2 regions of the Burkholderia metallica genome follow, and region 2 is predicted to be linked to the other one. Evidence: riboswitches for the same ligand, from Rfam matches in the RefSeq annotation. Region 2 holds a riboswitch; the other holds the start of a gene.
What was found. Region 2 has a riboswitch for thiamine pyrophosphate ahead of WJ16_RS01685 (FAD-dependent oxidoreductase). Riboswitches for the same ligand answer to the same signal wherever they lie in the genome.
Positions count from the first base shown of each region.

Region 1 (4,336 bases), 910 kb from region 2:
CTTCCTTCACGTCGTCCTTGTTCGGCAGGCCCAGGTGCTCCTTCGGCGTCACGTAGCACAGCATCGCGGTGCCGAACCAGCCGATCATCGCGGCGCCGATGCCCGACGTGATGTGGTCGTAGCCCGGCGCGATGTCGGTGGTCAGCGGCCCGAGCGTGTAAAACGGCGCTTCCTTGCACCAGTCGAGCTGGAGATCCATGTTCTCCTTGATCAGTTGCATCGGCACGTGGCCCGGGCCTTCGATCATCACCTGCACGTCGTGCTTCCATGCGATCTGCGTGAGCTCGCCGAGTGTTTTCAGCTCGCCGAGCTGCGCTTCGTCGTTCGCGTCGTAGATCGAGCCGGGGCGCAGGCCGTCGCCGAGCGAGAAGCTCACGTCGTACGCCTTCATGATCTCGCAGATCTCTTCGAAGTGTTCGTACAGGAAGCTTTCCTTGTGATGCGCGAGGCACCACTTCGCCATGATCGAACCGCCGCGCGACACGATGCCCGTCATCCGGTTCGCGGTGAGCGGCACGTACTGCAGGCGCACGCCCGCGTGGATCGTGAAGTAGTCGACGCCTTGCTCGGCCTGCTCGATCAGCGTGTCGCGGAAGATTTCCCAGGTCAGGTCCTCGGCCTTGCCGTTGACCTTTTCGAGCGCCTGGTAGATCGGCACCGTGCCGATCGGCACCGGGCTGTTGCGGATGATCCACTCGCGCGTTTCGTGGATGTGCTTGCCGGTCGACAGGTCCATCACCGTGTCGCCGCCCCAGCGGATCGCCCACGTCATCTTGTCGACTTCCTCGCCGATCGACGACGTAACGGCCGAGTTGCCGATGTTCGCGTTGATCTTCACGAGGAAGTTGCGGCCGATGATCATCGGCTCCGATTCCGGGTGGTTGATGTTCGCGGGGATGATCGCGCGGCCGCACGCCACTTCCGAGCGCACGAATTCCGGCGTGATCTCGGTGGGCGCGTTCGCGCCGAAGGCCGCGGCGCCGAACGCCTGGCCCGGGTGCTGGCGGCCCATCATCGCGGCGAGCTTCGCGCCGTTCGGGCCGCTCGCCTTCAGGCTCTCGAGGTACTCGGCGCGGCGCTGGTTCTCGCGGATCGCGATGAATTCCATTTCCGGCGTGATGATGCCCTGGCGCGCATAGTGCATCTGCGTGACGTTCTTGCCGGCCCGCGCGCGGCGCGGGTTGCGGTGCAGGCCTGGGAAACGCAGGTCGGCGGTGGCCGGGTCGGCCGCGCGCTCGAGGCCGTACCGGCTCGACAGGCCGTCGAGTACCTCGGTGTCGCCGCGCGCGTCGATCCAGCCCTGGCGCAACGCGGGCAGGCCCGCGCGGATGTCGATCTTCGCGTCCGGGTCGGTATAGGGGCCCGACGTGTCGTACACGTAGATCGGCGGATTCTTCTCTCCGCCGAAGCCGGTCGGCGTGTCGGCCTGCGTGATTTCACGCATCGGCACGCGGATGTCGGGCTGCGAGCCGGTGACGTAGACCTTGCGGGAATTCGGCAGCGGGGCGACGGCCGCGGCATCGACATGAGCGTCGGCGGACAGAAACTTCGGATTGGCGTTCATGCAATCTCCTGTGTGAGCGCCGGACACGCGCTGCGGCGCTTGCCCGGAGCCCTTGACGAATGTGGGGCTCGAGCTAAGCAGGAGACGAGGTTTGGTGAGGCGGCGGATTCGTCAGAAGGATGGCGGCGGAATCCGTACGCTTCCCTGCGCTGGCATTATCCAGATCAGGTTCAAAGGGTATTTCTCACCCGCAATGCCGGTCGTTCGACCGAACGCATCGCAGGACCCCCGCGTTAGCAAGGGCACACGATACACCGGCTTTGCGGCGGTTTCAACCGGTAGCGCGGCGGTTCGCCGGGACGGGCCTGGGCGCGCCGGCGCTGCGTGCCGGCGGTGCACCGCATCATCGATCGCCGCCGCTCGCGCCGGCAGCGCGGCCGGCGGCGGCGCAGCAGTGCAGCATCGGGGCGGCGCCCGGCCGGCCAAAAAATATTTTCGGGCCGGCTGTCATTTCTCGCGACGTCGTCCGTCTATTGGGCTCCTCAAACCCATGTTTCGGAGAGTAATCATGAAAAACGTACTGATCGCAGCCTGTGTCGCCGCTTTCGCCACGCTTGCAACGGGCGCGTATGCGCAGAACGACGCGATGTCGCAAAACGGTTCGTCGATGTCGAAAGACGCGATGGGCCACGACGCGATGGCAAAAGACGCAATGGGCCACGATGCGATGGCGAAGGATGGCGCGATGAAGAAAGGCGCGATGAAAAAGCATACGATGAAGAAGGACGCGATGTCGCACGACGCGATGGGCAAGTCGTCGGGCGACAAGATGGCGCCGTCCAACTGACGGCGCGGGCGCGGGCGGCCGGCGCGTGTTATCCGCGACACGGCCGGCCGCCCGCGTCCCGTGTCGTCGCGTTGCGTTTCTTCGACCCGTTTCGGGAGTCCTCATCATGCAAACCGTCCCCGCCACGAACCGCGCGCCCGCCGCGCCGCCCGCGCGCCCGATTCATCCGTTGTGGGTGCGCGCGAGCCACTGGCTCAACGCGCTCGCGGCGATCCTGATGGCGCTGTCGGGCTGGCGCATCTACGACGCGTCGCCGATCTATCCGTCGTTCACGTTTGCGCACGGCATCACGCTCGGCGGCTGGCTCGGCGGCGCGCTGCAATGGCATTTTGCGGCGATGTGGCTGCTTGTCGCCAACGGGCTGTTCTATTTGACGATGGCAATTGCGACCGGACGCCTCGCGCGCAAGATGCTGCCCGTCACGCCGGCGTCGGTGTGGCGCGACGTGCGCGCCGCGTTGCGCGGGCACCTCGCGCACGACGATCTGAGCGTCTACAACGCGGTACAGCGTGCCGCGTACCTGATCGCGATCGTCGATCTGATCCTGCTGGTGCTCTCCGGGCTGACGATCTGGAAGTCGGTGCAGTTTCCGCTGCTGCGCGAACTGTTCGGCGGTTACGACAACGCACGCGTCGTGCATTTCTGGGCGATGTCGCTGCTGGTCGCGTTCTTCGTCGTGCACGTCGGGATGGCGCTGCTCGTGCCGCGCTCGCTGCTCGCGATGCTGCGCGGCCGCTGATCCGGCGAATCCCGGACAAAGGAAATCATCATGTCGGAATCCGAAATCAAGCGCGACGGTTCGCGCTGGGCGCTCGACCGCAAGTCGCTCGAAATCGACGTGCGTCGCGAGCTGGAGATGCCGTCGCGGCGGCTGTTCAATCGGCGCATCCTGACGCTCGGCGGCCTGACGATGCTGACCGGTTGCACGCTGCACGACGATGCATCGGTCAACACGTTTCTCGAACGCGTGTCGCGGATGAACGACCGCGTGCAGGCCTGGCTCTTCAGCGGCGAGCGGCTTGCGCCGACCTACACCGAAGCCGACATCACGCGGCCGTTCCCGTTCAACGCGTACTACGGCATCGACGACGTGCCGCACGTCGACGCATCGACGTACCGGCTCGTGCTGTCGGGCCGAGTGACGGGCAAGCGCGTGTGGACGCTCGACGAACTGTACGCGCTGCCGCACGCGGAGCAGATCACGCGGCACATCTGCGTGGAAGGGTGGAGCGCGATCGGCCGCTGGGGCGGCACGCCGTTCGGCGCGTTCCTCGCAAGGGCGGGCGCCGATACGCACGCGAAGTACGTCGGCTTCAAGTGCGCGGACGATTACTACGAAAGCATCGACATGCCGACCGCGCTGCATCCGCAGACGCTGCTCGCATTCGATTACGACGGCCATCGTCTGCCGCCGGAGTTCGGTTTTCCGATGAAGCTGCGGATGCCGACCAAGCTCGGCTACAAGAATCCGAAGCACATCATGGAAATCTTCGTGACCGACACTTTTCCGGGCGGCTATTGGGTCGATCAGGGATACAACTGGTTCGGCGGATCGTGACGCGGGCCACGCGGGGCGCCGGGTGTCGTGCCGAAACGTCAGTCGCCAGCCTTTCAGCGAGGTCTGCGGTCGCCTTTCGAATCCTTAATGCATAATGCTCGACGTGCGTGGCCGGCATGGCCACGCACGCTTTTTTTGTCCGTCCGTGGCCGGATCGCCCGGGTCCGCTTTTCGTCGCCGTTCGCACCGTCATGTCGTTCCGCACGTCTTTGTTCGCCGCTCCGGTCCCGGTCGGCGTACTTGCCGGCCTCGCCGGTTTGTCCCGCCCGCATCCGCGGCGGGTTGCCGGGGGCTCCGAACGATGACCCCGCTCGACCGCCTTCTCGATTTCCTCGCCCGCCTGCCGATCCGGATCCGCCTGCCGCAAAGCCGCGGCGGCCGCGTCGCGCTGGCCCTCGTGTTCATCTATTTCGTCTGGGGTTCGACG
Region 1 is NZ_CP013401.1:1,279,278-1,283,613, forward strand. It holds gene thiC (phosphomethylpyrimidine synthase ThiC) at 1-1,564, opposite strand, end outside; TPP riboswitch at 1,688-1,804, opposite strand; gene WJ16_RS05790 (pentapeptide MXKDX repeat protein) at 2,073-2,351, shown strand; gene WJ16_RS05795 (cytochrome b/b6 domain-containing protein) at 2,458-3,090, shown strand; gene WJ16_RS05800 (molybdopterin-dependent oxidoreductase) at 3,121-3,909, shown strand; gene WJ16_RS05805 (EamA family transporter) at 4,211-4,336, shown strand, end outside.
Region 1: another riboswitch for thiamine pyrophosphate. It lies ahead of thiC (phosphomethylpyrimidine synthase ThiC); the one in region 2 lies ahead of WJ16_RS01685 (FAD-dependent oxidoreductase).

Region 2 (4,336 bases):
CGAGCTTCAGCGCCGACGTCGACAGCTTTGCCGCGTCGACGTAGTGCAGGTTGATGCCGCCGTGCTCGGTGGCGGGCGACAGGCTTTCCTTCAGGTGCGACGTGCCCATCACGCGCTTGAATTCGCGCAGACGGTTGACGGTGGCGCGCCACTCGACGAGGGTCGAGTAACTGTTGATGAACCACGAGAACGAATCGCTGACCGTGCCGAACGCGGACGAGATCTGCATCAGCACGCCGAACGAGAACGCGCCCGCGAAATAGCGCGGCGCGGCGACGACGAGCGGGAAGATGATCGCGATCTGCCCGTAGAAGCTCAGCACGAACGTGAGCCGCTTCGTGTACTTCATCACGCGCCACCAGTTGTCGCGGATGCGCATGAAGAGGCTCTGCGCGTTGTCGGTCTCGGTCTTCTCGCCGTCGTAGAACGCGATCTGCTCGGCGTTTTCACGCACGCGGATCAGCCCGAAGCGGAAGTCGGCCTCGACGCGCTGCTGCTGATAGTTGATCGACACGAGCGGATGGCCGACCTTCTGGATGATCAGCGAGCCGACCACCGCGTACAGCGCGGCCGCCCACACCATGTAGCCGGGAATCGAGATCGGCGTCGCGCCGAGCGTGAATGTCAGCGCGCCGGCGAGCGACCACAGGATCGTGATGAACGACACGAGCGTGACGACCGTCGACAGCAGGTCGAGCGACAGCGCGAGCGTCGTGGTCGCGAACGACTGGAGGTCGTCGGTGATCCGCTGGTCGGGGTTGTCCGCGAGACGGTCGCGTTCGATCCGGTAGAACGCGCGATCGCCGAGCCACTGGCCGAGAAAGCGGTCGGTGAGCCACTGGCGCCAGCGGAAGCCGAGCATCTGCCGCAGGTAGCGGCCGTACACGGCGAGGATGATGAACGCGAATGCGAGCGCGGAGAACTGCATCAGCAGGTTCGGGAAGTCGTGGACGTCCTTCGACTGCAGCGCGTTGTAGAACTGCGCGTTCCACTTGTTCAGCCGGACGTTGATCCAGACCACGCAGAGGTTGATCGCGATGATCGTGACCAGCAGGCCCCACGCGATTTTCCATTCGGACGATACCCAGTAGGGCTTGATGAGGCTCCATGCGGATACCGGGCGCTCGTCCTGCGGCGCGTCGGAGACGGAGCGGACGGGATCGATCGATTGGGTCATGTGCTTCCTGATGAGTAGCCGGCGCGCGGGCCGGGAGAAGCCGGGCGCGCGCCGCGATAAGGCATGCCGGGACGCGGCGCCGACTGACGGCGGGCGCACGATGGTCGCCCGCGCGTCTTAAACGGCACTTAAGGCCGGCGGTGACGCGGCAACCGGCCGCTCGGGGCGGCCGGCCTGCGGGCATTGTGCCAGAGCGGCGCGACGCGACGCGAATTTGCCGCAAGGGGGACAGTTTGCGGCGCTTTCCGCTTTTATGGTCTAATGGCCGACGACGAAACAGGGGTGCTTCGTGGCGCGGCCGGCGGATGTTCCGGGCAGCGCGATGAGGCTGAGAAAGACCCTTCGCACCCGATCCGGGTAATACCGGCGAGGGAAGTTTCTGATCCCGCCGGGCCGCGCTGGCTGCCATCCCACATGGTCAGCGCCTTGCCCGCCCGGCCGGCCTTTGCTGCCGGTTTCGTCCTTTTGGGTACGCGCATTGCGCGTTACGGAAGGAATGATGACCGCACAATCTTCAGTCTTTTGCATGATTCCCGGCCCGATGTCGCGTGCGTTCGCACGGGGCGGCGCGCTTGCGTGCGCGTCGGCGTTCGTCGCGCGCGCCGGCGCGGAGGTCGCGCGATGAACGCGCGGAATTCCCGACCCGATTTCGCGGTGCTCGGCGGCGGCCTCGTCGGCCGCCTGATCGCGTGGCGGCTCGCCGGCGACGGGCACCGTGTCGCGCTGTACGAACGCGGCGGCCCGGACGGCGAGCAGTCGGCCGCGTGGATCGCGGCCGCGATGCTCGCGCCGCTCGCGGAAGCGGCCAGCGCGGAGCTGCTGATCACCGAGCTCGGCGCCGCGTCGCTCGCGCGCTGGCCGCAGTGGCTCGCGGAACTGCCCGAACCCGTCTTCTTCCAGCGTCACGGCACGCTCGTCGTCTGGCATCACGCGGATCGCGCGGAGGCGCCGCTGTTCGAGCGGCGCGTGCGCGCGAACGCGCCGGCCGACCTGCTCGACGGCGGCTTCGTCACGCTCGCCGGTGCGCAGGTCGATGCGGCCGAGCCGGTGCTCGCGGGCCGCTTCGCACGCGGGCTGCTGCTGCCGAACGAAGGCCAGCTCGACAATCGCCAGGCGCTGCGCGCGCTCGCGGCGGGCCTCGTCGAGCGCGGCGTCGCGCTGCACTGGCACGTCGCGATCGACGACGCGAACCTGCCCGACGCGCATTTCACGATCGATTGCCGCGGGCTCGGCGCGAAATCCGCGCTGCCCGCGTTGCGCGGCATCCGCGGCGAAGTCGCGCGCGTGCATGCGCCCGGCATCGGGCTCACCCGGCCCGTGCGGCTGCTGCATCCGCGCTATCCGCTGTACATCGCACCGAAGCAGGACGATCTCTATGTGATCGGCGCGACCGAGGTAGAGGGCGAGGACCTGTCGCCCGTCAGCGTGCGCTCCGCGCTCGAACTGCTGAGCGCGGCGTTCTCCGTGCATCCGGCGTTCGGCGAGGCGCGCATCCTCGAACTCAATGCGCAGTGCCGGCCGACGCTGCCCGATCACCGTCCGGCGGTGATCTGGGACGGCGCGTCGACGCTCGCCGTCAACGGCCTGTACCGGCACGGCTTCATGATCGCGCCGGAAGTCGCGCAGGCGGCGGTCGCGGCCGCCGAAGCCGCGCTCGGCGGCGGGTTCGGCGATGCCGACGCGTTCGCCGCGTGGCGCGACGACGCGCGCTGGCCGACGCTCCTTCATCACCGCAACGACGCGCGCCAGCCGGCCTGACGCGCGCCGCCGACGAATTCGACGAAGCCTCATGGATATCCAGATCAACCAACAGACCCTGACGTTGCCCGACGGCGCAACGGTGGCCGACGCGCTCGCCGCGTACGGCGCGCGTCCCCCGTACGCGGTCGCGCTGAACGGCAACTTCGTCGCGCGCACGCAGCACGCGGCGCGCGCACTTGCGACGGGCGACAAGCTCGACGTCGTGCACCCGGTCGCGGGCGGCTGAGCGCGCCGCCGGTTCGTCCCCGCTCTTTCAGGAAAACGACATGACGTCCCTCACTTCCGCCGACGCGCTGACGCTGTACGGCGAAACCTTCGCAAGCCGCGTGCTGCTCGGCACGTCGCGCTATCCGTCGCTGCAGTCGCTGTCCGATTCGATCGACGCGTCGCGTCCCGGGATGGTGACGGTCGCGCTGCGCCGCCAGATGACGGGCGGCGGCACGGCCGAAGCCGGCTTCTTCGATCTGCTCAAGCGCCACGCGGTGCCGCTGCTGCCGAACACGGCCGGCTGCCAGACCGTCGCCGAAGCCGTGACGACCGCGCACATGGCGCGCGAGGTGTTCGGCACCGACTGGATCAAGCTCGAACTGATCGGCGACGACTACACGCTGCAGCCCGACCCGGTCGGCCTGATCGAAGCCGCCGCGCAACTGGTCAGGGACGGCTTCAAGGTGCTGCCGTACTGCACCGAGGATCTGGTGATCGGCCGGCGCCTGCTCGACGTCGGCTGCGAGGCGCTGATGCCGTGGGGCGCGCCGATCGGCACGGGCAAGGGTGTCGTGAACCCGTACGGCCTGCGCGTGCTGCGCGAACGGTTGCCCGACGTGCCGCTGATCGTCGACGCGGGGCTCGGCGTGCCGTCGCACGCGTGCCAGGTGATGGAATGGGGCTTCGACGGCGTGCTGCTGAACACCGCCGTGTCGCAGGCGACGCACCCCGAGATCATGGCGCGCGCGTTCGCGCAGGGCGTCGAGGCCGGCCGCGCCGCGTATCTGGCCGGGCCGATGGACGCGCGCGAAACCGCGCACGCCAGCACGCCGGTCGTCGGGATGCCGTTCTGGCACCAGGACGGGGGCGGCGCATGAGCGCGCGTTTCGCCGATGCATTCTGGCCGCCGGCCGACGAACTGGCCGAGGCGGCCGAGCGGATTCGCGCGCGGCTCGGCGACTGGCCGGGCGACGCGGCGCCGTGGCGGCTCTGCGTCGCGGTGCCCGACGCGCCAGCCGACGGCGACGTGCTGATCGTCTCAACCGGCGACCGCACCGCGCAGGCGCGCGCGTCGGCCGCATCGCGGCCGGCGGCGCCGGACGCGGTCGCGATCGAATTCGACGAGCAGGGTGCGGTGCTGCACGCGGCGGGCGCGCGCTATGCGCTCGACGCCGCGCATCCGCTCGCGGA
Region 2 is NZ_CP013401.1:374,045-378,380, forward strand. It holds gene WJ16_RS01680 (ABC transporter ATP-binding protein/permease) at 1-1,177, opposite strand, end outside; TPP riboswitch at 1,446-1,569, shown strand; gene WJ16_RS01685 (FAD-dependent oxidoreductase) at 1,799-2,935, shown strand; gene thiS (sulfur carrier protein ThiS) at 2,967-3,164, shown strand; gene WJ16_RS01695 (thiazole synthase) at 3,205-4,023, shown strand; gene thiE (thiamine phosphate synthase) at 4,020-4,336, shown strand, end outside.